DNA from 4 places in the Methylosinus sp. DMC45 genome. Region 1 is predicted to be linked to each of the others. Evidence: predicted binding sites of a transcription regulator. Region 1 holds the regulator's gene; each other region holds the start of a gene.
What was found. Region 1 encodes PhoB, which activates phosphate uptake and scavenging genes when phosphate is short. Its sites were predicted from a motif close to TGTCATNNANCTGTCAT; they were not measured.
Positions count from the first base shown of each region.

Region 1 (7,228 bases):
CTGCGCGATCTCGACGAGGACGAGGCGCGCGGCCGGCTCTATCTCCCGCGCGAGGCGCTGGAGTCGGCCGGCGTCACGAATTTCGCGCGCGGCGCTGTGCTGGCGCATCCCGGCCTTCAGCAAGTCTGCGCTGCGGTGGCCGAGCGCGCGCGCAAGCATTATGCGGAATCGGAGCTGCTGATGCGCGTCTCGCCGCAGCGCGCGGTGAAGGCGCCTTATCTGATGGCGACCGCCTATCGCTCGGTTCTCGACCGTCTGGTGGCGCGCGGTTTCGCGCCGCCGCGGGCGCCGGTCTCCGCCTCGCGGACGAAAGTCCTGCTGGCGCTGCTGAGATTCGCGCTGACGTGAGCGGAACCACCCATATCATCGGCGCCGGCCTCGCTGGCCTCTCCTGCGCCATTCGCCTGACCGACGAGGGCCGGAGCGTCGCGCTCTATGAAGCGGCGCGCATGGCGGGCGGGCGCTGCCGCTCCTATTATGATTCCAGCCTCGATCTCGTCATCGACAATGGCAATCATCTGCTGCTCTCCGGCAATTCCACGGCGCTGGATTACGCCCGCCGCATCGGCTCGGCGGAGGAGCTGGCAGGGCCGAAGGAATGCGCCTTCGATTTTTTGGACACGCGCGATGGCGTTCGCTGGCGCATGCGGCCCAATTCCTCGCGCCTGCCCTGGTGGATTTTTGTGCGTGATCGCCGCGCGCCCGGCACGGCGCCGGGCGATTATCTCGGCGCGATCGGCATTCTCCTCGCCAAAAAGGGCGCGACCATCGGCGAGGCGATGAAATGTTCCGGCGTGCTCTATGAGCGGCTGTGGGGGCCGGTGCTGCTCTCCGCGCTCAACACGGAGCCGCGCGAGTCTTCCGCCGCTCTCGCCGCCGCCGTGCTGCGCGAGACGCTCGCCGCAGGCGGCGCCGCCTGCCGTCCGCTGGTCGCGCGGCGCGGGCTCGGGACGGCTTTCATCGAGCCGGCGCTGAGCGCGCTCGCCGCGCGGGGCGCCGCGCCCCGCTTCGCCGCGCGGCTGAAGGGAATCGAATTTTCCGAGGAGCGCGCCACAGCGCTCGATTTCGGCGACGAGAAAATCGCGCTCGGCGCGAATGATCGCGTCGCGCTCGCCGTCCCGCCCTGGGCGGCGCAGGAGCTCGTTCCGGGCCTCGTCGCGCCGGATGATTTTCGCGGCATCGTCAATGCGCATTTCAAGATCGCGCCGCCGCCCGGCCAGCCGGCGCTGCTCGGCATGATCGGCTCGCTCACCGAATGGCTGTTCGCTTTCGAGGATCGGCTCTCGGTGACGATCAGCGGCGCCGATCGGCTGATGGACGAGCCGCGCGAAAGCCTCGCCGAGCGCATATGGGCCGAGGTCGCCGCCGCTACGGGCCTGCCGGCGGAGCTGCCGCCATGGCAGATCGTGAAGGAAAAGCGCGCCACTTTCGCCGCGACGCCGGCGCAGCAGCAGCGCCGCCCCGGCGCTGTGACGCGCTGGCGCAATCTCTTCCTCGCCGGCGATTGGACGGCGACCGGCCTTCCGGCGACGATCGAAGGGGCGATCAGGTCCGGCTATCGCGCGGCGGAGCTGGCGGCGCGTTCGTAGGCTGATCCCGCCGCCGCCGTCATCGCGAGGAGCGTAGCGACGACGCGATCCAGGGGCCGCCCACGGCTGAAGGATTGCTTCGCTACGCTCGCAATGACGATGGGCGGAGGGAGCGCGTGCAGACAAAAGCGAGCCTAAGGCTCGCGATCCAAAGCGCCCCCTGGACCGCGGTCAGGCTCGCATCGCCTCCTCAATTCCTTCCAAAAGTCTCGTCGAAGGAATAGCCGGTGCCGCGCACGGTGCGGATCGGGTCTTTCTCGCGGCCGCGGATGATCGCTTTGCGCAGGCGGCCGACATGCACGTCGACGGTGCGCTCGTCGATCTCCGCCGAGAGGCCCCATACGCTGTCCAGCAATTGCGCGCGCGAGAAGACGCGGCCGGGCTTCTCCATCAGATATTCCAGCAGGCGGAACTCGGTCGGGCCGAGATGAATCTCGCGTCCGCCGCGCTTGACGCGGCGCGTCTCGCGGTCGAGGTCTATGTCGCCGGCGACGAGGCGCGTCGCCACCCGCTCCGGCCGCGCGCGGCGCAGCAGCGCATGGACGCGCGCCATCAGCTCCGGCGGCGAGAAGGGCTTCACCACATAATCGTCGGCGCCGATGGAGAGGCCGCGCACACGCTCATTCTCGTCGCCGCGCGCGGTGAGCATGATGATCGGCATGCTGCGCGTGTCGTCGCGCGCGCGGAGGCGCCGGCAGATCTCGAGGCCGGAGACGCCGGGCAGCATCCAGTCGAGAATGACGAGATCGGGCTGCGATTCGGCGAGGCGGATTTCCGCCTCGTCGCCACGCTCTATATGCTCGACGAGAAAGCCCTCGGCCTCGAGATTATAGCCGAGCAGCAGCGCCAGCGCCGCGTCGTCCTCGACGACGAGAATTCGCGGCGCCCTGTCGTGCGGCGCCTCGCGCGGAGCGGCGACGCGGATTTCATTCATTTCGTGGGCTCATCCGGTTCCGCGCTGGCGGGGAGGCTCGCCGATTTGCCCTTGGGGCGGTCGGTCGGCATCGCCTCGCCAGTGACGAGATAGACGATCGTCTCGGCGACATTGGTGGTGTGATCGCCGATGCGCTCTATGTTCTTCGAGCAGAAGAGCAGATGCGTGCAGAAGGAGATGTTGCGCGGATCCTCCATCATGAAGGTGAGGAGATCGCGGAACACCGAATCTTCCAGCGCGTCGAGCTCGCTGTCATTGGTCCAGACCGCGCGGGCGCGCTCGACGTCGCGCTGAGCGTAGGCGTCCAGCACGTCCTTCAGCTGAATGGCCGCGACTTCCGCCATCGTCTTGAGGCCGATGACGGCGCGCGGCACCCGCGCCTCGGAGAGGATTTTCACCGTGCGCTTGGCGATGCTCTTGGCGAGATCGCCGACGCGCTCGAGATCGGCGGCGATGCGCATGGCGGCGATGCATTCGCGCAGATCGATGGCGAGCGGCTGCCGCCGCGCGATGGTGAGGATGGCGTTCTCCTCTATCTCGCGCTGCAGCGCGTCGAGGCGCTGATCGGTGGCGACGACGCGATGGGCGAGCTCTATGTCGAAATTGGCGAGCGCATCCATGGCTTCGGCGAGCATTTTCTCGGCGATGCCTCCCATCTCGGCGATACGACGGCCGAGCACTTCGAGGTCGCGGTCATAGGAGCTGACGATATGTTCGCTCATGGTCTCAATGTCCTCGTGCGCGATGCGCGCTCAGCCGAAGCGGCCGGTGATATAGTCCTGCGTCTTCTTGTTCTGCGGCGCGGTGAAGAGATTATTGGTCTCGCCGAACTCGACGAGATCGCCGAGATACATGAAGGCGGTGAAATCGGAGACGCGCGCCGCCTGCTGCATGTTGTGGGTGACGATGGCGATCGTGTAGCGCTCGGACATTTCGTCGATGAGCTCCTCGATCTTCGCCGTCGAGATCGGGTCCAGCGCCGAGCAGGGCTCGTCGAACAGGATCACCTCCGGCTGAATGGCGACGGTGCGCGCGATGCACAGGCGCTGCTGCTGGCCGCCAGAGAGCCCCAGGCCGCTGGAGTTCAGCTTGTCGCGCACCTCGTCCCACAAAGCCGCGCCGCGCAGCGCCGCCTCGACGCGCCCGTCCAGCTCGCTGCGCGAGAGCTTCTCATAGAGGCGAATGCCGAAGGCGATATTGTCGTAGATCGACATGGGGAAGGGCGTCGGCTTCTGGAACACCATGCCAACGCGCGAGCGCAGGAGATTGAGGTCGACGCGCGGGTCGAGGATGTTCTCGCCGTCGAGCAGCACCTCGCCCTCGGCCCGCTGCTTGGGATAGAGGTCGTACATGCGGTTCAATATGCGCAGCAGAGTCGATTTGCCGCAGCCGGACGGGCCGATGAAGGCCGTCACCTTATTGGTGTAGAGCGGCAGCGAGATCGATTTCAGCGCCTTTGTCGATCCGTAATAAAAATCCAGATCGCGAACCGAGACTTTGGTCGGAATGGTGGCTTCGACAACCGGCATGGCGGTCATTTGTGTTTTCCCTGGCTGCTGAGCGCGCGCGCGGTGATGGAGAGCAGAAGGACGGCGATGGTGACGAGCAGAGCGCCGGTCCAGGCGAGCTGCTGCCAGTCCTTGTAGGGCGAGAGCGCGAATTGGAAGATGACGACGGGCAGGCTGGAGACCGGCGCGTTGAGATCCGTGCTCCAGAACTGATTGTTGAGCGAGGTGAACAGCAGCGGCGCCGTCTCGCCGGAGACGCGCGCAATGGCCAGCAGCACGCCGGTGACGATGCCCGATTTCGCCGCGCGATAGGCGACGCGCATCAGCATATGCGAGCGCGGCAGGCCGAGCGCCGTCGCCGCCTCGCGCAGCGGCAGCGGCACCAGCAGCAGCATGTCCTCCGTGGTGCGCACGACGACCGGCACCACCAGCACGCCCAGCGCCAGCGCGCCCGCTATGCCGGAGAAATGCCCGACGCGGGCCACCACCACCGTATAGACGAAGAGGCCGATGACGATGGAGGGCGCGCTGAGCAGAATGTCGTTGATGAAGCGCACGAGGGTGCTGAGCTTCGAGTAGCGGCCATATTCGGCCATATAGGTGCCGGCGAGCATTCCGAGCGGCGTGCCGAGCAGCACGCCGATCGTCGTCATCACCAGCGAGCCGGCGATGGCGTTGAGCAATCCGCCGGTGGCGCCGGGAGGCGGCGTCATCTCGGTGAAGACGGCCGGCGAGAGGCCGCGCGCGCCTTCATAGATCAGCGCGCCGAGGATCAGCACCAGCCAGGCGAGGCCGAACAGCGTGCCGGTCCAGCACAGCGTCGTGGCGACGATATTGATGCGGCGGCGGGAGGAATAGAGGGACAAGGGTCAGGCTCCCGATTTCTGCTCGATGCGCATCAGCATGAAGCGCGCCGCCGCCAGCACGAAGAAGGTGATGACGAAGAGGATGAGGCCGAGCTCGATCAGCGCGGAGGTGTAGAGATCGCCGACAGCCTCGGTGAACTCATTGGCGATGGTCGCCGATATGGTCGTGCCCGGCGCGAGCAGCGAGCTCGACACCTTATGGGCGTTGCCGATGACGAAGGTGACGGCCATCGTCTCGCCGAGCGCGCGGCCGAGGCCGAGCATGACGCCCCCGATCACGCCGACGCGCGTGTAGGGAATGACGACATGGCGCATCACTTCCCAGGTCGTGCAGCCGACGCCCGAGGCCGCCTCCTTCAGCACCGGCGGAACCGTGTCGAACACGTCGCGCGAGATGGAGGTGATGAAGGGCAGCACCATGATCGCCAGAATGAAGCCCGCCGTCAGCATGCCGATGCCATAGGGCGGGCCGGCGAAGAGGCTCGACAGCACGGGAATGTCGCCGGTGAGCGAGATCAGCGCAGGCTGCACATGCTGCTGCAGGAAGGGCGCCAGCACGAACAGGCCCCAAATGCCGTAGATGATCGAGGGAATGCCGGCGAGCAGCTCTATGGCGACGCCGATCGGCCGGCGTAGCGCATGGGGGCAGAGCTCGGTGAGGAAGATGGCGATGCCGAGGCCCAGCGGCACGGCGATGACCATGGCGATGGTCGATGTCACCAGAGTGCCGTAGATGGGCGCCACGGCGCCGAATCTCTCGGTGACGGGATTCCACGATTCCGTCGTCAAAAAGCCGAGGCCGAAGGCTTTTATCGCCGGAAGAGAGCCATAGACGAGCGAGAAGATCACCCCGCCGAGAATGAGCAGGACGAGCACCGCGGCGGCGCGGGTCAAATTATGAAAGAAGAAGTCGAACAAGGCCATGCGGCCGAGAACTTGCCGGCGGTCGACTTCGGCGGCGCGGGGCGACGCTTCTACGATTGCTAGGTCCGACACGCTATTGTCTCTCGTTTGGCGGTTGAAGCCGACGTCCATCGCGCGCTCCCGAAGGCGGATTTTTCATCTTTAGGTCATAGCGCAGGTCTCGGGAGAACTCACCGCGTCGAGCCGCGCCGCGTCGAAAAGAAGCGGGCATGGCGCATTCGCGGGCAGGTCGTTTCGCGACATTCCATACCTTTCGCGACATTCCACACCTGCGGCTCTCGCGCGTCTCGCGAGCGGCGCCGGCGAAAATTTCTTCTCGCCGGCGCGCAGACGATATTTTAGTTCGAGGCCAGCGGCTTGCCGCTCGCATCCTTCACATTGGCCGCCCAGCTCTTCTTGATAAGAGCGACGACATTGGCCGGCAGCGGGATGTAATCCAGCTCCTCGGCCGCCTTGCCGCCCTTGGCGAAGGCCCAGCTGAAGAACTTCAGCGCCTCGCCGGCCGCGGCCGCATCCTGCGGAGCCTTGGGCAGCAGGATGAAGGTGGCGGCGGTGATCGGCCAGGACTGCGCGCCCGGCTGGTCGGTGAGGATCTGATAGAAGCCCGGCGCATTGGCCCAATCGGCGTTGGAGGCCGCGGCCTGGAAGGTCGGCGTCGTCGGGGCGACGGTCTTGCCGTCCTTGTTGACGAGCTTGGTGAAGTTCAGCTTGTTCTGCTTGGCGTAGGCGTATTCGACATAGCCGACCGCGCCCTTGGTGTTGGCGACATTGTTGGCCACGCCCTCATTGCCCTTGGCGCCGATGCCGACCGGCCATTCGACCGAGGCGTTCTCGCCGACCTTGGCCTTCCAATCCGGGCTGACCTTGGACAGGTAGTTGGTGAAGTTGAAGGTGGTGCCCGATCCGTCGGAGCGATGCACGACGGCGATCGCGGCGGAGGGGAGCTTCGCCTTCGGATTCAGCTTCTTGATCGCCGCGTCGTCCCAGCTCTTGATCTCGCCGAGGAAGATGGAGGCGAGCGTCTTGCCGTCGAGGACGAGATCGCCGGAGGCGACGCCGTCCAGATTGACGACCGGCACGATGCCGCCGATCACCTGCGGCCATTGGGTGAGGCCCGCGGCCTCCAGCTCCTCGGCCTTCAGCGGCTGGTCGGAGGCGCCGAAGGTCACGGTGCGCGCCTTGATCTGCTTGATGCCGCCGCCCGAGCCGATCGACTGATAATTGAGGCCGTTGCCGGTCTCTTTCTTATAGCTGTCCGCCCATTTGGCGTAGATCGGATAGGGGAAGGTGGCGCCGGCGCCGGAGATGTCGATCGCGAAAGCGGCGCCCGCCGTCGCCACGGCCAGGGTCGTCGCCAAAGCGACGCGATGGAAAACTTTGGAAAGCATGTTCGGTCTCTTTCGAGCT
Region 1 is NZ_JBQUZK010000056.1:432,166-439,393, reverse strand. It holds gene hpnD (presqualene diphosphate synthase HpnD) at 1-348, shown strand, start outside; gene hpnE (hydroxysqualene dehydroxylase HpnE) at 345-1,589, shown strand; gene phoB (phosphate regulon transcriptional regulator PhoB) at 1,780-2,523, opposite strand; gene phoU (phosphate signaling complex protein PhoU) at 2,520-3,245, opposite strand; gene pstB (phosphate ABC transporter ATP-binding protein PstB) at 3,276-4,061, opposite strand; gene pstA (phosphate ABC transporter permease PstA) at 4,058-4,897, opposite strand; gene pstC (phosphate ABC transporter permease subunit PstC) at 4,901-5,932, opposite strand; gene pstS (phosphate ABC transporter substrate-binding protein PstS) at 6,160-7,209, opposite strand.

Region 2 (7,228 bases), on a different contig from region 1:
GGGCGCGGCGAAACTCGCCGATCGGCCGACTCCGCAGCGCCTGCGCGCCGCCTTTGGGAATTACATAGCCGATCTGCCAATAGGAGCCGCGCTCGATCATCGCCACCATGCGGCCCGGCGCGACGCGGCCGAAGGTCTCGTCGGGGTCATCCGCCTTACGCCGCAGCTCCAGCCACAGCACATCCATGGGCGCGCCGAAATCCTCGACCGCGAGGCCCGCCGATTCGCGCATTCGCGAGGACCGCCCATCCGCGGCGATGGTGAGATCGGCCCTGATCTCGAGCAGCCCTTCCGGCCCCTCGGCGCGCAGGCCGACGATGCGGCCGTTCTCCTCGATCACGCTCTCTGCGGCGGTCTTCATCAGCAGGCGGAAATTCGGCAGCTTCTTCGCCTCGCCGGCGATGAAGTCGAGAAAATCCCATTGCGGCATGAAGGCGACGAATTTGCACGAGGTCGGCAGGCCGCGGAAGTCGGCGACGACGAATTTTCGCTCCCCCAAATCCGCCGAGACCTGAAACGCCTTGCGATGCGGCAGCTTCAGAAAATCCTCGAGCAGGCCGAGCTCGAACATCAGCTGAAGCGTCGAAGGGTGGATCGTGTCGCCGCGAAAATCGCGCAGGAAATCCGCGTGCTTTTCGAGGACGATGGTCTCGACGCCGGCGCGGGCGAGCAGAAAGCCCACCATCAGCCCCGCCGGGCCGCCGCCGACCACGCAGCATCTCGTGGAGATCGACTGCGTCATCGGCCGCTCCTGTGCGAATCGGCCGCGCGCGGCCGCTGCCGACCTTTATGGTCAGTTCAGCAGCGGTTTTCCATTCGCATCCTTCACATTGGCCGCCCAGCTCTTGCGGATCAGCGTGATCACAGAGGCGGGCATGGGCTCGAAATCCAGCTCCTGCGCCGCCGCCGCGCCTTTCGAGAAGGCCCAGTCGAAGAATTTCAGCGCTTCCAGCGCCGCCGCGGCGTCCTGCGGCTGCTTGGGCAGCAGAATGAAGGTCGCCGCGGCGATCGGCCAGGAGGCGGCGCCCGGCTGCTCGGTCAGCAGATGGAAGAAGCCCGGCGCGCCGGCCCAATCGGCATTGGCGGCGGCGGCCTCGAAGCTCTCCTTGCCCGGCGCGACGACCTTGCCGTCGCGATTCACCAGGCTGACGGCGGCGAGCTTGTTCTGCTTGGCGTAGGCATATTCCACATAGCCGATCGCGCCTTTGGCGGTGGCGACATTATTGGCGACGCCCTCATTGCCCTTGGCGCCGAGGCCGAGCGGCCATTCCACCGCCACATTCGCGCCCACCTTCTCCTTCCAATCGGCGGAGACGCGGGCGAGATAATCGGTGAAGCAGAAAGTCGTGCCCGATCCGTCGGAGCGATGCACGACGACGATCGCCGTCGCCGGAAGCGCGATCTTGGGATTGAGCGCGCGGATCGCCGGATCGTTCCAGAGCTTGATCTCGCCGAGAAAAATGCGCGCGAGAGTCGCGCCGTCGAGGACCAGCTCATTGGAGGCGACGCCGTCCAGATTGACGACGGGCGTGACGCCGCCGACGACCTGGGGCCATTGGATGAGCCCGGCGGCGTCGAGCTCCTTGGCCGTCAGCGGCTGGTCCGAGGCGCCGAAAGTCACCGTCCGGGCCTTGATCTGGCGGATGCCGCCGCCCGAGCCGATCGATTGATAATTGACGCGATTGCCCGTCTCTTTCGAATAGCTCTGCGCCCATTTGGCGTAGATGGGCAGGGGAAAAGTCGCGCCGGCGCCGGAAATATCGAGGGCGCGCGCGCTCCCCACGGAAAGGATCGCCGCCAGAGCGGCGTGAAGAATGAGCCTTGAGGCTTTGGAAATCATGCGGCCTTTCCCCGGAATCTCGACGCGGCGCTCTTGTCCGCGAGAGCTGGAGCCCAATGGTTTCAGCTCTCTGCGGCGCGCCTTGGCGGCGCGGCGGCTGTCGCCTTTCTGTCACATGCCTCCTTTTCCACGACTTCGCGCCAAAAGCAAAGCTCATGACGCGGGAGTGGCGCGCCCGACTGGACATTGCGCTGTCTTGACGCAATAAGGAGCCACGCAAACTTTCTTGGACGCTTCCGACATGTCCTACATCATTCGCTTCTTCACTTGGTGGAACCGGGCGACGCTCAGCACGGGCCTGTGGACGCTGCTCTATGGCGAGCGCGTCGGGACGGATGAGTTCGGCAACGTCTATTACCGTCGTCGCGGCGGCAGGAAGGACAAGGCGCTCGGCTTCGAGCGCCGCTGGGTCATCTATAAGGGCTATGCCGAGGGCTCGGCGACGCCGCCCGGCTGGTATGGCTGGCTGCACCACACGGTCGACACGCCGCCGACGCAGGAGAAATACGAGCCGAAGGAATGGGAGCTGACCTATCGCCCCAATCTGACCGGCACCTCCGCCGCCTATCACCCGCCGGGCTCGATCCTGGCCGAGGGCCGCCGCGCTCCCGCCGGCGGCGATTATCAGGCCTGGTCCCCCGAGGCTTGAGGCGAGCCGGTCGCGGCCCTGTCCGCGACCATCGATCCGCCACGCTCTTCCTATTCAACGACGGCGCATGAGGCGCGGGCGGCCGGCCCGAGCCAGAGATCGGAAACGAGACCCGATATGATCTCCCGCTGCTTCCGCCTGCGTTTCGCTCTTTCCGGGGCCGCCTTGCTCGTCGGCCTCGGCGCGGCGGCCGCCGATCCCATCCGCAATCCCACCGCCATTTTCGCAGGGCTCGACAAGACCACGGGCCGAATCATCAATTTCGACGTCGCCATAGACGAGACCGTGCAATTCGGCTCGCTTCAGGTGACGCCGCGCGTCTGCAACACGCGCCCGCAGACCGAAACGCCGCAGACGACCAGCTTCGTCGAGGTCGACGAGCAGGACACGGGGAAGAACGACGCCAAGCGGATTTTCTCCGGCTGGATGTTCGCCGCGAGCCCGGGCCTGCATGGCGTCGAGCACCCCGTCTATGACGTGTGGCTGGTCGATTGCCGCGGCGGCAAGGAGATCGTCCAGGCGCCGGCGGCCGATCCTGCGGCCGCGGCGGCGCCCGCCGCCCCCGCGCCGGAGAAGAAGCGCTCCCGCTCCCGCAAGGTCGAGCCGGTCGCGCCCGTTCCGGTCGAGGCCGCGCCGATCGGACCGCGCGATTCGGTTCCGCCGGAGGGCGCCAAGGCCCCGGAGAGCGCCGAGCCCGCCGCTGCAGCCCCGGCCGAAAAGCCCAAGAAGAAGAAAAAGAAGCAGCCGCCGGCTCCGGCCCCCGCTACGGCGCCTTCGCCTTTTCCGTTCTGAGCGTCGGCTCCGGCCGCAGAATGGCGACGATCTCGCGGCCGGGAACGGGCGCCTCGTCCGGCCAAGCGGCGAAGCGGCCCGAGACCGACAAAGCCTGCTCCAGCAGAGCGTGATAGGCGTCGCGGCTGACTTCGACCGCGCCGAGCGACGCGAGATGCGTGGTCATGAATTGCGTGTCGAGCAGGCGGAAGCCGCCTTTGACGAGCCGCGCCACGAGATGCGCCAGCGCCACTTTCGAGGCGTCGGTCTCGGTGTGGAACATGCTCTCGCCGAAAAAGGCGGCGCGCATGGAGACGCCATAGAGGCCGCCGACCAGCCGTCCCTCCCGCCAGCATTCGACCGTATGGGCGAAGCCCATGTCGAACAGCTTGCGATAGAGCCGCTTGATCTCGGAATTGATCCAAGTGTTCTCGCGCTTGGGCGCGGAGGCGGCGCAAGCCGCGATCACGGCGTCGAAATCCGTGTCGACCCGCACCTCGAAACGATCCGAGCGGATCGTCTTGGCGAGCGAATGCGAGACCTTGAACGCATCCAGCGGAAAAATGGCGCGCTCCTGGGGATCGACCCAGAAGAGCTGCTCCTCCTCGGCGCTCTCCGCCATAGGGAAAAGGCCGATGGAATAGGCGCGCAGCAAAATCTGCGGCGTGATGGCGTAATCTGCGTGTGAAGGGCGCGACATTCCACAGATTGTAGCGCAATGCGCGCCGGAATCGAGAGCGTTCCGTTCCGGGGCGAGCGATAGAGCGGGCGCTCGCGAGGGGGACGAGCCCCCTCGTCTTCGTCGTTGAACCCGACCCTGTCCAGCTATCGCTGGCCGACCCTCCCCGTGAAGGGGAGGGCGCATAGGCCGCGTCTTCTGCGTCGTCAGCCTTCGCCGATCACCTCGAGGAAGCTGTGCGCGTCCTCCTTGCGCTCGAAGACATGCGGAGCGATGCCGCGCTTGCTCAGCGCTTCCTTGAGCTTCAAGCGCAGGAAGGCGCTGGTCGTGTAGCGCGTCGTCGTCACATAATAATTCTCGAGCATATATTGGATCATCTCCGCATAGTAATCGTAGAGATGCTCGCTGATGCGGAAATTGTCGAGATTGACGACCTGATTGACGCGCTTGCCGATCTTCTGGCAGGCGTCGATCAGCATCTTGCGCAGATCGTCGATGTCGCGCTTGGAGCGGGCGCTCCAGCCCTCGAGATTGAGGAACTGAATATTGCGATCGGCGTCATAGCTCACGCGATCCTGCAGATCGAGATTGAGCAGATCGGAGATCAACCCCATCGGCTCATCGACGAAGATGCGCTTGTCCATCAAGATCGGATGCTTGACGATGGGCTTGAAGTCCATGTGCGGGAGAATATCCCGCTCTATGTCTATGCCCGGCGCGATCTCGATCAGCTCGAGACCTTCCTTCGTCAGCTGGAAGACGCAGCGCTCGGTGACATAGATCACCGGCTGCTCGCGCTTTTGCGCATATTTGCCGCTGAACGTCACCTGCTCGACGAATTTCAGGAATTTGCGCGCGCGGCCTTCCTTGAGGATTTTCACCTCGCCGTCTTGAATCGCAATGTCGAGCCCGCCGGCGGTGAAGGTCCCGGCGAAGACGACGCTGCGCGCGTTCTGGCTGATGTTGATGAAGCCGCCGCAGCCGTTGAGGCGTCCGCCGAAACGGCTGGTGTTGACATTGCCCTGCTCGTCGCATTCGGCCATGCCGAGGCAGGTCATGTCGAGACCGCCACCGTCATAGAAGTCGAATTGCGTGTTCTGATCGATGATCGAATCGGCGTTGGTGGCCGAGCCGAAGGAGGAGCCCGAGGCGAGCACGCCGCCTATGGCGCCGGCTTCCGTCGTCAGCGTGATGAAGGGGGTGAGCTTCTCTTCATTGGCGACGGCGGCTATGCCCTCCGGCGCGCCGACGCCGAGATTGACGACGCCATTGGGCGGCAGCTCGAAGGCGGCGCGGCGCGCGATGATCTTGCGCGCGTCGAGCGGCATTTTCGCCATGCTCTCGACCGGCACGCGAATCTCGCCGGCCAGCGCCGGATTATACATGACGCCGTAGTTCATCCGGTGGAGCTCGGGCTGGTCGGCGACGACGACGCAATCGACCAGAATGCCCGGAACCTTTACGTCCTTGGGACGAATCGAGCCGGCCTCGACGATGCGCTCGACCTGCGCGATGACGATGCCGCCATTATTATGCGCGGCCATCGCCTGGGCGAGCACGTCGAGCGTCAGCGCCTCCTTCTCCATGCTGATATTGCCGGAAGGATCGGCGCTGGTGCCGCGGATGAAGGCCACGTCGATCTTGGTCGCCGTGTAGAACAGCCATTCTTCCTCGTCGATGACGACATGCTTGACGATCTCTTCCGTCGTCACCTCGTTGACGCGGCCGCCGCCGAAGCGCGGATCGACATAAGTATAGAGGCCGACCTTGGAGAAGAGGCCGGGCTGGCCGGCGGCGCAGGCGCGATAGAGCTGCGAGATGACGCCCTGCGGCAGGTTGTAGCCGAGAATCTTATTTTCCGCGGCGGCCTGGGCGACCTTGGGCATGCGGCCGAAATTGCCGGCGATGACCCGGCGCAGCAGGCCTTCATGATGCAGGCGGCCGGTGCCGAGCCCTTTGCTGTCGCCGGCGCCGGCGGTCATGATGAGCGTGAGGCCGCTCGGTCCGCCCGTCTCGACGAAGCGCTTCTCCAGCGCGGCGTGCAGCGCCTCGGGAATGCAGCTCTGGACGAAGCCGGTGGTGGTCAGAACGTCATTTTCGCTGATCAGCGCAATCGCTTCGTCGGCTGTAATGACCTTGTTGTTCTTGTTGTTCATTTCCCTCGGGTTTCCTCTTCGCCGCCCGGCAGGGCGAAGGCTGCGGGCGTTGTCATTCCCGCGTTCCGCAATCAATAGGGCGCCGGGTTCGAACCAAGCTCGACACTAGAGTTTGCGACAGGGTTTCGCAATAGCGTCAGGAAATTGCCGCAGAGCTGCGACGGCGCAAAACGCTGCGGCTCCGCGTCGCAGCTCGGCGCGCGCGCTGCGGCGCCGCGCGGGCGCGATGCGACGTTCATTCGCATATTTATCTTATAGGCTTTAGCGACTATGCTGCGCTCATGGTCGGCGAGACGCGGCCGAACTGCGATATTTTCTGACGGCGTCCATAGAGCAAACCATGACCAAGCTCAGATTTCTCCTCGCGGGCGCCGCAGCGACGGCGGTCCTCGGCCAGACCCTGCCCATCGGCGCCGAGCCGGAAAAGAGTTTCGTCTACAAGCCCGCCGACGAGGTTCAGTTCAAGAGCCCGCTCGGCGTCGGCCCCGCCCAGGCGGTGCTGTTCGGCGATCCGTCGAAGCCCGGCGTCTATGTGGTGCGCGTGCGCTTCCCGCCCGGACACCATTCCAATCCGCATTTTCATTCGCAGGATCGCCATGCGGTGGTGGTCTCGGGAACATGGTGGAACGGCGTCGGCGAGGAGCTGGACTTCAAGAAGGCGCGGCCGGTGAAGGCGGGCTCCTATGTGCTGCATCCTGCCGGCGGCGTGCATTGGGACGGCGCGGGCGAGGAGGAGGTCGTCATTCAGATTACCGGCGAAGGGCCGGTGGAGACGACGCAGGTCGGGGCGCCGGGCGCGCCGCAGGGCTATTGGCCGAAGCCGAAGTGAGAGCGGCCCATTTCCAGTGACGCGATGGCGCGCGGCTCCATCGCGTCCATTGCGTGGGCCGCCGCGTCCGAGAGCGCCGCGACCGCCATCAGCAGAAGCCCGGCCAGCGCGGCCGATGCGAGAACGCGCTGCGCCGGCGGCAGCGGCTCGTCAGCGGCCGGCCGCGGCGCGACGACCACGAGCCGGCGCGGCGCCATTATGCGCGGAGCCGAGGCGTCCGCGCTCTCCGATCGCAGCACGCGCAGCGAGGCGCGCAGCTCTTGTCTGCGCGTTGCGTCTCCTGGGCGAAGGTCCGATTCCATCT
Region 2 is NZ_JBQUZK010000035.1:48,436-55,663, reverse strand. It holds gene ACT53T_RS08405 (FAD-dependent oxidoreductase) at 1-742, opposite strand, end outside; gene pstS (phosphate ABC transporter substrate-binding protein PstS) at 794-1,840, opposite strand; gene ACT53T_RS08395 (NADH:ubiquinone oxidoreductase subunit NDUFA12) at 2,082-2,489, shown strand; gene ACT53T_RS08390 (DUF2155 domain-containing protein) at 2,607-3,281, shown strand; gene aat (leucyl/phenylalanyl-tRNA--protein transferase) at 3,253-3,960, opposite strand; gene ACT53T_RS08380 (acyl CoA:acetate/3-ketoacid CoA transferase) at 4,146-6,095, opposite strand; gene ACT53T_RS08375 (cupin domain-containing protein) at 6,436-6,924, shown strand; gene ACT53T_RS08370 (hypothetical protein) at 6,903-7,226, opposite strand.
Region 2: pstS (phosphate ABC transporter substrate-binding protein PstS) is a predicted target of PhoB. The motif match lies at 1,939-1,955, and genes of this name have one in related genera.

Region 3 (7,228 bases), on a different contig from region 1:
TCACGGCCGATATGGGAAAGACCCTCGCGCTCGAAAAGAGGGTGCGACGACTGGAGCGCGAGGGAATTCTCGTCAGATCAATCGGCGAGCGGCAGCTCGCCCGTCCGCGGCGTCTCCTCCGCGACATTGCCATTCGCCTCCTCGCCTTGCGCGCGCGTGCGGCGGCGGCGGCGCTGGTTCAGATGAAAGCCGGCGGCGGCTTCCTCATGCTCGCGAACGACGGCGCGCTCGGAACGCGCGAAAGCCTCGCCCTCCTCCGGTCCGGCGGCGCGGATCGGCGCAGTGATGAAGGACGGCAGGGCGGCGGCGGGCGCCTCCTCCTGCGCGGCGGGCTGCACGCGCGGCGGGAAGCGACGCTCGCGATTGCGATCGAAATTCTGGCGATGCGGACGCTCGCCGCCGCCCTCGGCGTTCGCCTCGCCGCCATTGCCATTGTTGCGGTCGCGACGATCGCGGAAGCCGCCGCGATCCTGACCGCCGCGATCTTGCCCACCGCGATCCTGACGCGGCTGGCGCTCGTAGCGCGGCTGCTCGCCGCCGGCGCGATCGCCGATCGGGCGCTCCTCATAGGGCTGCGGCTGCGGCGCGAATTGCGGCTGCGGCGTCGGCTGCGCATAAGGCGCGGACGCATAGGGCTGCTGCGGCGGCGGCTGATAGCCGGCTGTCTGCGGCAGACGCTCGGACAGCGGCGCGAAACGATCCGAAATGCCGCTGAAATCGTCATCGTCGTCGACATCGGAGTCCGATGTCTCATAGGGCCTGCCGCCATAGCCGCCCTGCGCCTGCTGCTGCGCGGCCTGAGCCGCGGCGATCAGGCGGAAATAATGCTCGGCGTGCTGGAGCAGGCTCTCGGCCATGATGGTGTCGCCGGAGGATTGCGCGTCTCGGGCGAGCTGGAGATATTTCTCGGCGACATGCTGCGCCGTGCCGCGGATTTTGACGTCGGGACCGTTCGACTCGTAGGAACGCGTGAGGGGATTGGGTCCTTTTCGGCCGCCATTACGGCCGCGGATGCGTTTATTCTGTCCTGGTCTCATCGAATATCCCCGAGAAGGTCCTTACGCTTTGCCGGCTCGGCGTCGCGCTTCGGCGGAACGCGCCGAAAGGGACGAACGCTCGAAACTGCGTCAGAGGCGGAAGCCGGGCGCGGCCATTGCCACAAGAGCCCGATCCAACGGAGCGGCTCCGCTCGACCTCGAGCGGCGCGTCTATCCGTTCTGTCGCTTGCGCGATCCCGGCATGGATCGCGCGGCCGGCGCGGCGTCCTGATGGAACGGCCTGCGCCGAATTCTCATTTTTCACCCGAGCCAATTCACTCGAGCGTCACGCTCGGCGCCGAACCCACATCGCACGGCCATGAAAGGCGGCGAAAGGTTCGGCTCGCGGCGAGCGCAGCTGCGTGTCTCACGCCGTCTTCGCGGTCACAGTCCGATCACGAAACCGTCGCTCACGCTCGATTGCTCGATCACATTCCGTGTCGCGCCGAACATTCGACCATGCAGTCTTCTCGCATCGTCTTGTCTGGTTCGAGCGGCTGCGCCGGACTCCGGCCCCTGCGGCGCGGGATGCGCGCCATCGGCTAATTCGGGGACCGGCCGTATTCCCCCTCATCCGCGCTCGGCGTCGCTCACGACGTTCAGCGTCTTTTCGCGAGCGACTATAGTCCACCGCAGCCGCCTCGCCAAGGGCGCGAATGTTCTGTCCCTCACATAAATAGGAGGTGTAGCCAATTTGTCACGACCAGCGGATGCGTCAGCTGCGGCGACGCGCCGCGACGGCGCGCTCGCGCCCGCCCGCGTCCTTGCGAATTCCGGCCGGCTCGAGGCCTTTCTCCGCCATCAGCGCGGCGACGCTGCGCGCCTGGCCGTCTCCCGCCTCGAGCACGGCCGCGCCCCGCTCGGCCAGCAGGCGCGGCAGATCGTCGATGATCTCGCGATAGCAGGAAAGGCCATCGGCGCCGCCGTCGAGCGCGAGGCGCGGATCATGGAGACGCACCTCCGGCTCGAGCGCATCCAATTCGCCGCTCGCGATATAGGGCGGGTTGGAGACGATGAGATCGAAGCGCGCGGCGAGCGCATCGGCCCAGCGCCCGCGCAGCAAGGAGGCGCGATTCGCAAAGCCGCAGCGCGACAGATTGAGCGCAGCGGCGGCGCAAGCCTCCGCGGAAAGATCGACGCCGATCGCCTGCGCTGCAGGAAATTCCGAGAGCAAGGCGCAGAGAACGGCGCCCGAGCCGACGCCGAGCTCGAGAATCAGCAGAGAGTCGCGCCGCCGCTCGCGCATCAGCTCGAGCGAAAGCTCGATCAGCGTTTCCGTATCCGGGCGCGGATCGAGCACGCCCGGCGCGACGACGACATCCTGAGTCCAAAAGCCGCGCGCGCCGATAATGCGCGACACCGGCTCGCGCGCCGCGCGGCGCCGCGCGGAATCGCGCAAGGCGGCGCGCGCCGCCTCGCTCAGCTGCGCCATCGGCTCGAGCAGCAGCTCCGCCGCGCCAAAGCCGCCGGCGGCGAATAGAAGCGCGCGCGCGTCGCGGCGCGCATCCTCTATCCCGTTGCGCTCGAGAAAGGCCGCGACCTCCTCGAGCGCCGCGGCGCGGCGCGCATCCTCGAGCGCGGGAGCGATCATGCGGCCGCGTCAGCTCTTGGCCAGCAGAGCGGCGACGCGCTTGGCGAAGGCGGCGGCGTCGAGCGGCGCCTCGCCATCGGCGATGCGCGCCGTGTCGAGCAGCAGCCACAAGCCGTCCTCCGCGCCGGCGCGATCGGCCTTGGCCTTTTGCGCGAGCGCCAGCACCGCCTCATGGCTGGGATTGATCTCCAGCACCGGCTTGCCGAAGACGCCCTTATTGCCGCTCTCCTGCAGCATGCGCGCGAGCTGCAGATCGAAGCCGTGATCAGCGGCGATGAGACAGGCGGGACTTTCGCGCAGCCGAGTCGAGACGCGCACATCGTCGATATGCTCGGCGAGCGTCTCCTTCAGCACGGCGGTGAGCAGCGCGACATCGGCGCTCGCCTCGGCGGGCGGCGTCTCGGAGCCTTCCGGCGCCGGCACGGCGTCTATGTCCGCGGCGCCCTGCGTCACCGATTTGAACGGCTTGCCGTCATAGCCGACGGCGCTCGTCACCCAGAAGGAATCGACCGGATCGTCCAGCAGCAGAACGTCGATGCCCTTGGCGCGATAGCCCTCCACCTGCGGGCTGGAGGCGAGCCGCTTCTTGTCGTCGCCCGTGATGTAATAGATCGCGGTCTGATTGGGCCGCAGATTTTCCACATAATCCTTCAGGCTGCGCCCGCCGTCCTGATGCTGCGACGTCGCAAAGCGCGCAATGGCGAAAATCTCGTCGCGGCGCGCCGGGTCCTCGTGCAGGCCCTCCTTGATGACGGCGCCGAAATTCTTCCACACGGATGCGAATTTCTCCGCGTCATTTGCGGCAAGATCGGCGAGCTCCTTCAGCACGCGCGTGCCGATCGCCTTGCGGATGGCGCCGAGAATCGGATTGTTCTGCACCATCTCGCGCGAGACGTTGAGCGGCAGATCGGCGCTGTCGACGACGATGCGCATGAAGCGCAGCCAGGGCGGCAGAAGATCGGCCTCGCGCGAGATCAGCACGCGGCGCACATAGAGCTTGGAGCGGCTCTTGCGCTGCGGATCGAAGAGATCATAAGGCCGCGAGCCGGGCGCGAAAGCGAGCACCGTATATTCGGTGCGCCCTTCCGCGCGCCAATGAATGGTGAGCGCCGGCTCGTCGAACTGGCCGGAGATCTGCTGATAGAAATCCTTATAGTCCTGCTCGCTGATTTCCGATTTCGGCCGCGTCCACAGCGCCACGCCGTCGGTGAGGCGACGCGGCTCCTTGCCCTTCTCCTCGACGAGGTCGATCGGTATCGCTATGGCGCCCGAATGCTCGCGCAAAATCTGCTCGATGCGATAGGGCTCGAGGAACTCCTCCGATTCCGCATTGAGATGCAGCGTCACCTTCGTGCCGACGGCGGGCGCATCCTCCAAGGCGAGCGGCGCGATCTGGAACGAGCCCTTGCCTTCCGACGTCCACAGAAAGGCTTCGGACGCGCCGGCGCGACGCGTCGCCACCTCTATGCGGTCGGCGACCATGAAGGCGGAATAAAAGCCGATGCCGAAGCGCCCGATCAGCGAGCCGCCTTTGTCGGCGCCGCCCTTGGCCTCGAGATCGTCGAGAAAGGCGCGCGTGCCGGAGCTGGCGATGGTGCCGAGCGCGGCGACGAGATCCTCGCGCGACATGCCGACGCCATTGTCCGCGACGCTGAGCGTGCGCGCCTCCTTGTCGAGCGCGATGGTGACGAGCGGCGCGCCGGCCTGCGCCGCCAGCCCTTCGTTCGCCACTGTCTCGAAGCGCAGCTTCTCGATCGCGTCCGCCGAATTGGACACGAGCTCGCGCAAGAAAATATCGCGCTCCGAATAGACAGAATGCGTCATGAGCTCCAGGAGCCGCGCGACATCGGCCTGAAAGCCGTAATCGCTGCGCTCGGTCGTCTGGGTCTCGGCGTGGTCGTTCACGGGCGTCGTCTCCGCTTTTCTGTCGGCTCCCGCCGCGCGCGCCGCTTTCCGCAAATGAAAGCGTGGCCGACGGCGCGCTGGCTCTGGCCGGGATATAGAGATCGTCATTGATCGGCAATGGCGTCCGCCGAGCCGCCTCGAGCGGAACGCGCCTGTGATATCGGGGATCGTCCGCGAAGTTGCAAGACAGCCGAAATCCAGACGGCCGCAATCGGGCCTCGAAGGCCGCGCGACTTGCGAGAGAGAGGAAAGCCGAAAACAAGACGGGCCGCCCGAGCGTCGCCCGGCCGGCCCGTCCATCGCCACGAACTCATGTGCTCGAAAAGCGCCCTTCCGGGGGGCTGGGGGGCTGACGAAATCCGGAAAAACCGCTTCTCGAGCGTGTCGAGGCAATGGGCTAGATATTGGTCGGCTCCTTTGGCGGACAAGGGGCTCGATATTGGCGAAAATGTGAAATCTCGGCTTTGCGCGCACGGACGTCGTCGTCTCATTGTCATCTTTGTCTTGCTCTCGCGCATTCGCCGCGCGATCATGCCCGAGAAAATCGGGGAAAACGGCATGAGCGAGACGGAGACGACCGATCCCAGCCGGCGGCGCGGCCTGCTCTCTGTCGTGGCAGGCCGCGCGAGCAATGAAGCCGATCGCGCCAGAGGCGCGCCCGAGCGCAGCGCTCCGCTCGTGTCCTTCGACCGACGCGAGCTGCGACTGCTGCTCGATCTCTATGGCGCCAAGGTCGCCGCTGGCGAATGGCGCGATTACGCCATCGATTTCTCGCCCGCCAAAGCGGTGTTCTCGATCTTTCGCCGCGCCAGCGAGGCGCCGCTCTATCGCATCGAGAAAAATCCCGATCTGGCGCGCCGCCAAGGCGCCTATTGCGTCGTCGCCGCCGGCGGCCTCGTCATGCGCCGCGGCCCTGATCTCGCGCGCGTCGTCGCCGTGCTGCAAAAGAAGCTGGAATTGGTGCGCGACTGACAAAAAGAAAAGGCCCCGCCGGAGCGGGGCCTTCCTTTATCCCGGATCGGATCCGCGATCCGATCAGTCGTTGCGCTCGCCGAAGAGGTAGAGCAGCGACTGGAACATGTTGATGAAGTCGAGATAGAGCGACAGAGCGCCGAAGATGCTCTGCTTCTGCACCATCTCCTGGCCATAGCCGGCGTTCTGATAATAGCCGTCCTTGATCGACTGCGTGTCCCAGGCGGTGAGGCCCGCGAAGATGAACACCGACAGGATCGACAGAGCGAACTGCATCGCGCTGCTCTGGAAGAACAGATTGACGAGGCTCGCCAGCACGAGGCCCCAAAGGCCCATCACCAGGAAGGAGCCGAAGGCCGAGAGATCGCGCTTCGTCGTGTAGCCATAGAGGCTGAGGCCGCCGAAGGCCGCCGCGGTGATGAAGAACACCTTGGCGATCGACGCGCCGGTGAAGACGATCATGATCGACGACATCGACAGGCCCATCACCGCCGAGAAGGCGAGGAACAGGTTGCGAGCCGTCGCCGCGGAGATGCGGTCGGCGCGATAGCCGAGGAAGAAGACAAAGGCCAGCGGCGCCAGCATCACCGCCCATTTCAGCGGGCTCGTGTAGAGCATCTGGCCGAAGGGCGTGAGCGCGATCTGCCGGCCGCCTTCCTTGGCGACGGCGAGCATATGCGTGCCGAGCGCGACGACGCCGGTCACGCCGAGACCCAGGACCATGTAATTATAGACGCCGAGCATATAGGCGCGCAGGCCCTCGTCGATCTCGGCCGTGCCGGCTCTGGAGACGCCGCCCCGGTAGCCGAAGCTCGTGTTGCGGTCGAAATTGGACATAGCATCCTCTCGAAAAAGGCCGCGCGGCCCGGTGCATCCGGCCAATCGGCGCGGTCCTCGCCGTCGAATATGGCGTGAGGCCCGCGGAAAAACAAGAGTCCGCGGACGCAGAGCCGCAAAGTTCACGCCATGTCCAGCAAAACACAAGCAAAAGACGCAGTATAGGATGCGGAGCCGCGCCGCAATTCTATGCCGGGAGGCGGACAAAAGCCGAGCCCGCGCACGCTCTTGCCGCTCGCGAAGAATGCGCTAACATGCCGCATTGTCGCAGGCGGCGAGCGACCGGGTCGGCCGAACCGGCTCTCGCTTCGTCGTCGGAGCGAAGGCGCCCACGGAACGAGGCCCGCAACACATGCTCCATGGGGGAATCATCATGTCCGACAGCGGTCTTGCCCCGTTCTGGCGGTCGATCGATGGGTTTCTGCGTCCTGCGACTCGTTCCGCGCCGCCCGTTCTTCTCGTCCTGCTGATGACGCTTCTCGGCGCGGGGACGCCCGCCTCCGCCCATGGCCGGCTCGGCTCCGCCGAAGGGCGATGCCGCCTCTATGTCGGCCCGGACATAATGAACTTCACCGGCTATATGCCGGACGCCTCCAAGAACGAGTTCTGCGAGGACATTCCGGCGACTGGCCATATGATCATCGCGCTCGACGCCGAGCAGGACGAGCTGCGCGACATGGCGGTGGAGATCAGAATCGTCAAGGATATCGGCGGCGAGGAGAAGGAGAACGCAGATCTCGACGCCGCGACCGTCGCCTATCGCGGCCCGCGCACCTATCCGACGGGCACGATCAATTTCGAGCACGACTTCCCCGATGCGGGCTATTTCGTCGGCATAGTGACCGTGACCGGCGAGCATGGCGAGCGCTGGGTGTCGCGCTTTCCC
Region 3 is NZ_JBQUZK010000019.1:298,779-306,006, forward strand. It holds gene ACT53T_RS05990 (DUF4167 domain-containing protein) at 78-1,037, opposite strand; gene prmC (peptide chain release factor N(5)-glutamine methyltransferase) at 1,753-2,628, opposite strand; gene htpG (molecular chaperone HtpG) at 2,638-4,587, opposite strand; gene ACT53T_RS06005 (DUF2794 domain-containing protein) at 5,092-5,505, shown strand; gene ACT53T_RS06010 (Bax inhibitor-1/YccA family protein) at 5,569-6,342, opposite strand; gene ACT53T_RS06015 (hypothetical protein) at 6,716-7,228, shown strand, end outside.
Region 3: ACT53T_RS06005 (DUF2794 domain-containing protein) is a predicted target of PhoB. The motif match lies at 5,014-5,030, and genes of this name have one in related genera.

Region 4 (7,228 bases), on a different contig from region 1:
TGGCGCCCGCGCCGGTGGATGCGCTCGAATTCTTCGAGATCGGCCCGGAGGTCAATAAAGCCTCCAATGACGCGCCCTCCATTCAATATAGGCGCGCCGATCTCCTCTCCTGAACGAGGCGGGGATGCGGCGCGGGGAAGAAAAACGCCTTGGCGGCTCTGCGGCCGGTGATATGAATCCCGGTCGTCGCCTGTTTCGACGTGAGAATTTCTCGAAGGGAGTTTGGTATGCGCATAGGCATGCGCGCCGCATTCGCGGCGCTCGGAATCATTCTGGCCTCATCTGTCGGCTCGGCCAGCCTCGCCGGCCCCTATAATCCGGTCGCGCAGGCCGCGCAGTCGAAGCTCGCCGCGCAAGGCTTTGATCCGGGCGTCCTGGATGGCGTCGCCGGGGCCAAGACGACCGCCGCAATCTCCGCCTTCCAGCAGAAATCCGGCCTGCCGCAGAGCGGCGCGCTCGACGCCGCGACGCTGGAAAAGCTCGGCGTCGGCGTCTCGACGACGAAGCCGGTCGCCGATTGGATCGCCGTTCCGACGCAGGAGGAGATCGACAAGCTCGCCGCCGGCAAGAATAATCCGGCCCAGCCCTACAGCAATTATCTGCCCAACGCCCCGGCGGCCGGCCTGTCGCTGCCCGGCGCGGCCATTCTCGCGGCGATGAACCAGAGCGCGGATGTCTATGGCAGCCGCCGCGCCGGCGAGCCCAAGCATACGGATCAGGGCTATCAATATACGGCCGACTGCCTGAAGACGAATTACGCGCCGACCGATTGGTCGGACATAACCATCCATTATTATTGCCAAATGTCGAAGCCGCGCGCCTGCTACACTTATGCGCTCTCCGGCAAGTCGACTCCGGCCGGGTTCAAATATCAGCGCCCTGCGGCCTATCGCGGCTGCGCGGACGGAAAGCTGAAAGAGGCCGCCGATTTCGTCGCCTTCGTTCCGAAGACGCAGGCGCTGGTCTTTCAATATGTGATGTTCGGCCAGACGCACGCTTTCGATCACGAGCAGGAGCAGGCGATCATCAACGCTTTCTATGGCGTGAAGAATCCCGCCGACAAGGCCGAATGCGCCGCCAAGCGCCCGCGCCGCACCGAGGATCCGACCGACGGCACGCATTGCCTCGTGAGCAAGATCTTGACGCCGCGCCTCGCCGGCAAGGGCGATTGAGAGCAGGACGCAGGAACAAGAATAAGCAGGAATAAGAGAGAGGGGCCCCGAAGGCCCCTCTCTTTTTTTGCCGCGTCACATCACCTGACGCAGCACGAAGTAGAGCGAAGCCGACAGCAATATGGCGGCGGGGAGCGTCAGCACCCAGGCCATCAGCAGCTTCTGGATCGTCGCCATCTGCACGCCGGCGCCATTGGCGGCCATCGTGCCGGCGACGCCGGAGGACAGCACATGCGTCGTCGAGACCGGCAGGCCATACATGTCGGCGGCGGCGATGGTGCCGGCGGCGACCAGCTCGGCCGAGGCGCCCTGGCCATAGGTCAGATGCTGCTTGCCGATCTTCTCGCCGACGGTGACGACGATGCGTTTCCAGCCGATCATCGTGCCGAGGCCGAGCGCGATGGCGACGGAGATCTTCACCCACAGCGGAATGAATTTCGTCGCCTGATCGATCTGGTCCTTATAGTCCTTCAGCACTTTCTTGTCGGCGTCGCTCAGTTCCGCGGCCTTGTCCTTGGCGAGGAAGCGCAGCGCCTCGGAGACGAGATAAATGTCGTTTCGCGTGTTGCCGACGGCGGCGAAGGGGATTTTCGAGATCGAGCCATAGCTCTCGATCTGATGCGAGATGTCGCGGATCAGCACGGCGAGCGACGGATAGGTCCCCTCGTTGATCTGATGCTGGGCGACGTAATTCGTCACCGCCGGGCGCGGATCGCCGAGGACGTTATAGCCCGCGGCCTTCGTCTCCACGACCTTCGACGCCGCTTGCGAAGCCTGCGTGAAGCTCGCCAGATGGCTCGCCGGAAGCGCGCGATTGAGCGCATAGGAGGTGGGCACCGTGCCGATGAGGATCAGCATGATGAGGCCCATGCCCTTCTGGCCGTCATTGGAGCCATGGGCGAAGGAGACGCCCGTGCAGGTGAGGATCAGCAGGCCGCGAATCCACAAGGGCGGCGCCGCCTGGCCCTTGGGCTCGGTGTAGAGCTCCGGCTTGCGGACGAGGAATTTCATCACCAGCAGCAGCAGCGCCGCGGCGCCGAAGCCGAACAGCGGCGACAGCAGCAGCGAATAGCCGATATCGGTGGCCTTGCCCCAATCGACGCCCGACGTTCCATCACGGCCGCGCATGAGGGCGTTGGCGACGCCGACGCCGATGATGGAGCCGATCAGCGTGTGCGAGGAGGAGGCCGGCAGGCCGAGCCACCAGGTTCCGAGGTTCCAGACGATCGCGGCGATGAGCAGCGCGAACACCATGGCGAAGCCGGCCTGCGAGCCCACCTGCAGAATGAGTTCCACCGGCAGCAGCGACACGATGCCGAAAGCGACCGCGCCCGTGGAGAACAGCACGCCGAGGAAGTTGAAGAAGCCCGACCACACCACGGCGACCGGCGCCGGCATGGAATGGGTGTAGATGACCGTCGCCACGGCGTTGGCGGTGTCGTGGAAGCCGTTCACGAACTCGAAGCCGAGCGCGATGAGCAGCGCCACGCCGAGCAGGAGGAAAGGCAGATAATTGGTGACCGGCGCGCCGGACTCCAGAATATCCTTGTAGATGCTCCACGCCGTGAAGGCGAGGCCGAGCGCGATGACCGCGAGGAAGATGAGAAGCGCACGTAGGTCGAGCTTGTGATCGAGCTTCGGCTTCGGACTGTGAGAGTCGGCGCTTTCGCGCAGATCGACGCTCGAGGCAACGGATGTCATAACTTGCTCCTCGCAACTGAAAGGCGAGAATATTCAACAATTGGAAACGACAGGCGTGTGACGGCGGAGGCTCTGCGCGGTTCAGAGCAGAAATTCTTCGCCGTGGGACGATCCGACAATGCGTTCGTTCTCTCGTCGTGGTTCTGTTAAAAGAACATTCTATTTGACATAACGAACAAATCGCTAGAGCCTACAGGCTCGCAAAGCGATGCGCCGCGCGCCCAAAGTGGTCGTGACGGGCCGCGCGCCGCCGAGAAGGAGGCCTTAAAATGTCCGACGCCTATATCATCGAGCTCGGCGAGGAAGCCGTCGGCGTGATCGCCCGCGACGCCAAGGGCTATCGCTTCTATGCGGCGAAACAGTCCTTCCGTCCGCTGGAGGGGCGTCTGTTCCAATCGGCCGAGAATGCGCGCAGCGCGGCGCTGGAACTGCGGCGCGAATCGCCGCCGCGCCTCTCCGCGCTCACCTCGCTCGGCCTCGTCGCGCAGCAGGGGCGCGGTTGAGCGGCGCTTCGGATCGTTTCACGCGGCGGCCCCGCATTCCCGGCCGGGCCTCTGGCCCGCCGGGAATGACGGCGTTTTTTTAACGTCATTCCGGCTCAGATCGAGCTGGAATGACTTTCTATCTCTTCATTCGATCCGTGTTTTCTTCACGCGAAACGGTTCCCACTTCGCTCGAAAACACGCTCACGCCCGGCCGACGCTCGTATAGTCGAAGCCACGCTTACGAATATCGGCGGCGCGATAGATGTTGCGCAGATCGACGATCACCGGCGTCTTCAGCAGCGTCTTGATGCGGTCGAGATCGAGCGCGCGGAACGCGTCCCATTCGGTGACGATGACCAGCGCATCCGCGCCTTCCGCCGTCTGATAGGGATCCTCGCAGAAGGTCACTTCCGGCATCAGCGGCTTCGCCTGGCTCATGCTCTCGGGATCATAGGCGTAGACCTTGGCGCCGTCGCCGGCGAGCGAGGCCACTATGGCGAGCGAGGGCGCGTCGCGCATATCGTCGGTGTTGGGCTTGAAGGCGAGGCCGAGCAGGCCGATCTTCTTGCCGCGCACCGAGCCGCCGAGCGCCGAGATCACCTTGCGGGCCATGGCGCGCTTGCGGGAATCGTTGACCGCCACCACCGTCTCGACGATGCGCAGCGGCGCGGCGTAGTCCTGCCCCGTCTTCAGCAGGGCGAGCGTGTCCTTGGGGAAGCAGGAGCCGCCATAGCCCGGCCCGGCGTGCAGGAACTTCGAGCCGATGCGGTTGTCGAGGCCGATGCCGCGCGCGACCTCCTGCACATCCGCGCCCACGCGCTCGCAGAGATCGGCGATCTCGTTGATGAAGGTGATCTTGGTCGCGAGAAAGGCGTTGGCCGCATATTTGGTGAGCTCGGAGGTGCGGCGGCCTACGAAGACCAGCGGCGGCTGGTTGAGGCTCAGCGGCCGGTAGATTTCCGACATCACCTCGCGGGCGCGCTCGTCCTCGACGCCGATGACGACGCGGTCCGGGCGCTTGAAATCCTCGATCGCCGCGCCCTCGCGCAGAAACTCTGGATTGGAGACGACGGCGAAATCTGCCCTAGGATTGACCTCGCGGATGAGGCGCTCGACCTCGTCGCCCGTGCCGACCGGGACGGTCGATTTGTTGACGATGACGGTGAATTTGTCGAGCGCGCGGCCGATGGTCTCGGCGGCGGCGTAGACATAGGAGAGGTCGGCGTGGCCGTCGCCGCGGCGCGACGGCGTGCCGACGGCGATGAAGACGGCGTCCGCGCCGCGCACGGCCGGGGTGAGATCGGTGGTGAAGAACAGACGGTTCTGCTTCACATTATTGGCGACGAGCTCGTCCAGGCCGGGCTCGTAGATCGGAATCTCGCCGCGCAGCAGGCGCTCGATCTTGGAGGCGTCGCTGTCGACGCAGGTCACGACATGGCCGAAATCGGCGAAGCAGGCGCCGGAAACGAGGCCGACATAGCCCGATCCGATCATTGTGATGTTCATCGTCTCTCGTCTTTCGCTCGGTCCAAAGGATTGTCACTGCAACGCAATTATTTCGTCGCCATGACAAAAACGTCTTTTTGGCGCGGCCGCCGCGCCCGGTCGGGGAGCCGCCGCCCTAACCCCCGACCCCGAAAGCGGCCAGAGCGGCCATATTGACGATATCGGCGTCGGTCGCGCCCAATTGAACGATTTGGATCGGCTTGTCGAGCCCGACGATCAAAGGACCGAGCACCGTCGCCCCGCCCAGCTCCTGCAGCATTTTGGTGGAGATGGAGGCGGAGTGAAAGGCCGGCATGACCAAAACATTGGCGGTGTCGCTGAGACGCGAGAACGGATAGGCCGCCATGGCTTGACGGCTGAGCGCGACATCCGCCGCCATCTCGCCCTCATATTCGAAATCCACCCGCCGGGAATCGAGCACCCGAACCGACTCGTGCATGCGGGCCGTGCGCTCGCCCGGCGGATAGCCGAAAGTGGAGAAGGCGAGCATGGCGACGCGCGGCTCGAGGCCGATGCGCCGCGCCACCCCCGCCGCCTCTATCGCTATGTCGGCGAGATCGGCGGCCTCCGGCATTTCGGTGATCGCCGTGTCGGCGACGACGACGATGCGCCCATGCGCCAGCACCAGCGAGGCGCCGATCAGCCTGTGCCCGGGCTTCTGATCGACGACATGGCGCACATCCTCGAGCGCATTGGAGAAATTGCGGGTGACGCCGGTCACCATGGCGTCGGCGTCGCCCTGCGCCACCATGGCCGCGGCGAAATGATTGCGGTCGGTGTTGATGAGACGCTGACAGTCGCGGAACAGAAAGCCCTTGCGCTGCAGGCGCTCGAACAGAAATTGCGCATAGACGCCATTGCGCGAGGAGAGCTTGGCGTTGTGCACTTCTATGTGATCGCCGAGCTCGAGGCCGGCGTTGCGCGCGGTCTGCGCGACGCGATCCTCGCGTCCGACGAGTATGGCGCGCCCCAATCCCTGCGTGACGAAAGAGAGCGCGGCGCGAATGACCTGCTCCTCCTCGCCCTCGGCGAAGACGACGCGCTTGGGATCGCGCCGCACGCGATCATAGATCGTGTGCATCAGCCCGGCGATCGGATCGCGCCGCGCGGAGAGCTCGGCGCGATAGGCGTTCATATCGACGATCGGATGGCGCGCGACGCCCGAATCCATCGCCGCTTTGGCGACGGCCGGCGACACGATGGAGATGAGGCGCGGATCGAATGGCGCGGGGATGAGATAGTCGCGGCCGAAGCGCGGCCGCGCGCCCTGATAGGCGTTGGCCACCTCGTCCGGCACGTCCTCGCGCGCCAGCTCGGCGAGCGCCTTCGCCGCGGCGATCTTCATCTCCATGTTGATGGTCTTGGCGCGCACGTCGAGCGCGCCGCGGAAGATATAGGGAAAGCCCAGAACATTGTTGATCTGGTTCGGATAGTCGGAGCGTCCCGTGGCGACGATGGCGTCCGGCCGCGCGGCCAGCGCCTCCTCCGGCGTGATCTCGGGATCGGGATTGGCCATTGCGAAGATGATCGGATCGGGCGCCATCGTCTTCAGCATCTCGGGCGTCAGCGCGCCTTTCACCGAGAGGCCGAAGAATATGTCGGCGCCGTCCAGCGCCTCGGCCAGCGTGCGCGCGTCAGTGTCCACCGCATGCGCGCTCTTCCATTGATTCATGCCTTCGGAGCGGCCGCGATAGACGACGCCCTTGGTGTCGCAGAGCGTGACATTCTGCGGCGCGAATCCTATCGCCTTGGCGAGATCGAGACAGGCGATGCCCGCGGCCCCCGCGCCATTGCAGACGAGGCGCGTGTTCTTGATGTCGCGGCCGGTGAGATGCAGCGCGTTCAACAGGCCGGCGCTGGAGATGATCGCGGTGCCGTGCTGATCGTCGTGAAAGACGGGAATGTCCATCAATTCGCGCAGGCGCTCCTCGATGATGAAGCATTCCGGCGCTTTGATGTCCTCGAGATTTATGCCGCCGAAGGAGGGGCCGAGATAGCGCACGGCGGCGATGAAGGCCTCCACCTCCTGCGTGTCGATCTCGAGGTCGATGGAGTCGATATCGGCGAAACGCTTGAACAGCGTCGCCTTGCCTTCCATCACAGGCTTGGCCGCCAGCGCGCCGAGATTGCCGAGGCCGAGGATCGCCGTGCCATTGGTGATGACGGCGACCATATTGCCCTTGACGGTATAGTCATAGGCGAGGGAGGCGTTCTCGGCGATGGCCAGCACGGGCGCGGCGACGCCCGGCGAATAGGCGAGCGAGAGATCGCGCTGCGTCGCCATGGGCTTGGTGGGCACGACGGCGATTTTGCCGGGCCGCCCGCGGGAATGGTAGAGCAGGGCCTCCTTGTCGGTGAAGACCG
Region 4 is NZ_JBQUZK010000003.1:358,165-365,392, reverse strand. It holds gene ACT53T_RS01865 (SOS response-associated peptidase) at 1-113, shown strand, start outside; gene ACT53T_RS01860 (peptidoglycan-binding domain-containing protein) at 228-1,172, shown strand; gene ACT53T_RS01855 (inorganic phosphate transporter) at 1,248-2,873, opposite strand; gene ACT53T_RS01850 (hypothetical protein) at 3,143-3,376, shown strand; gene ACT53T_RS01845 (UDP-glucose dehydrogenase family protein) at 3,560-4,864, opposite strand; gene ACT53T_RS01840 (NADP-dependent malic enzyme) at 4,980-7,228, opposite strand, start outside.
Region 4: ACT53T_RS01855 (inorganic phosphate transporter) is a predicted target of PhoB. The motif match lies at 2,920-2,936, and genes of this name have one in related genera.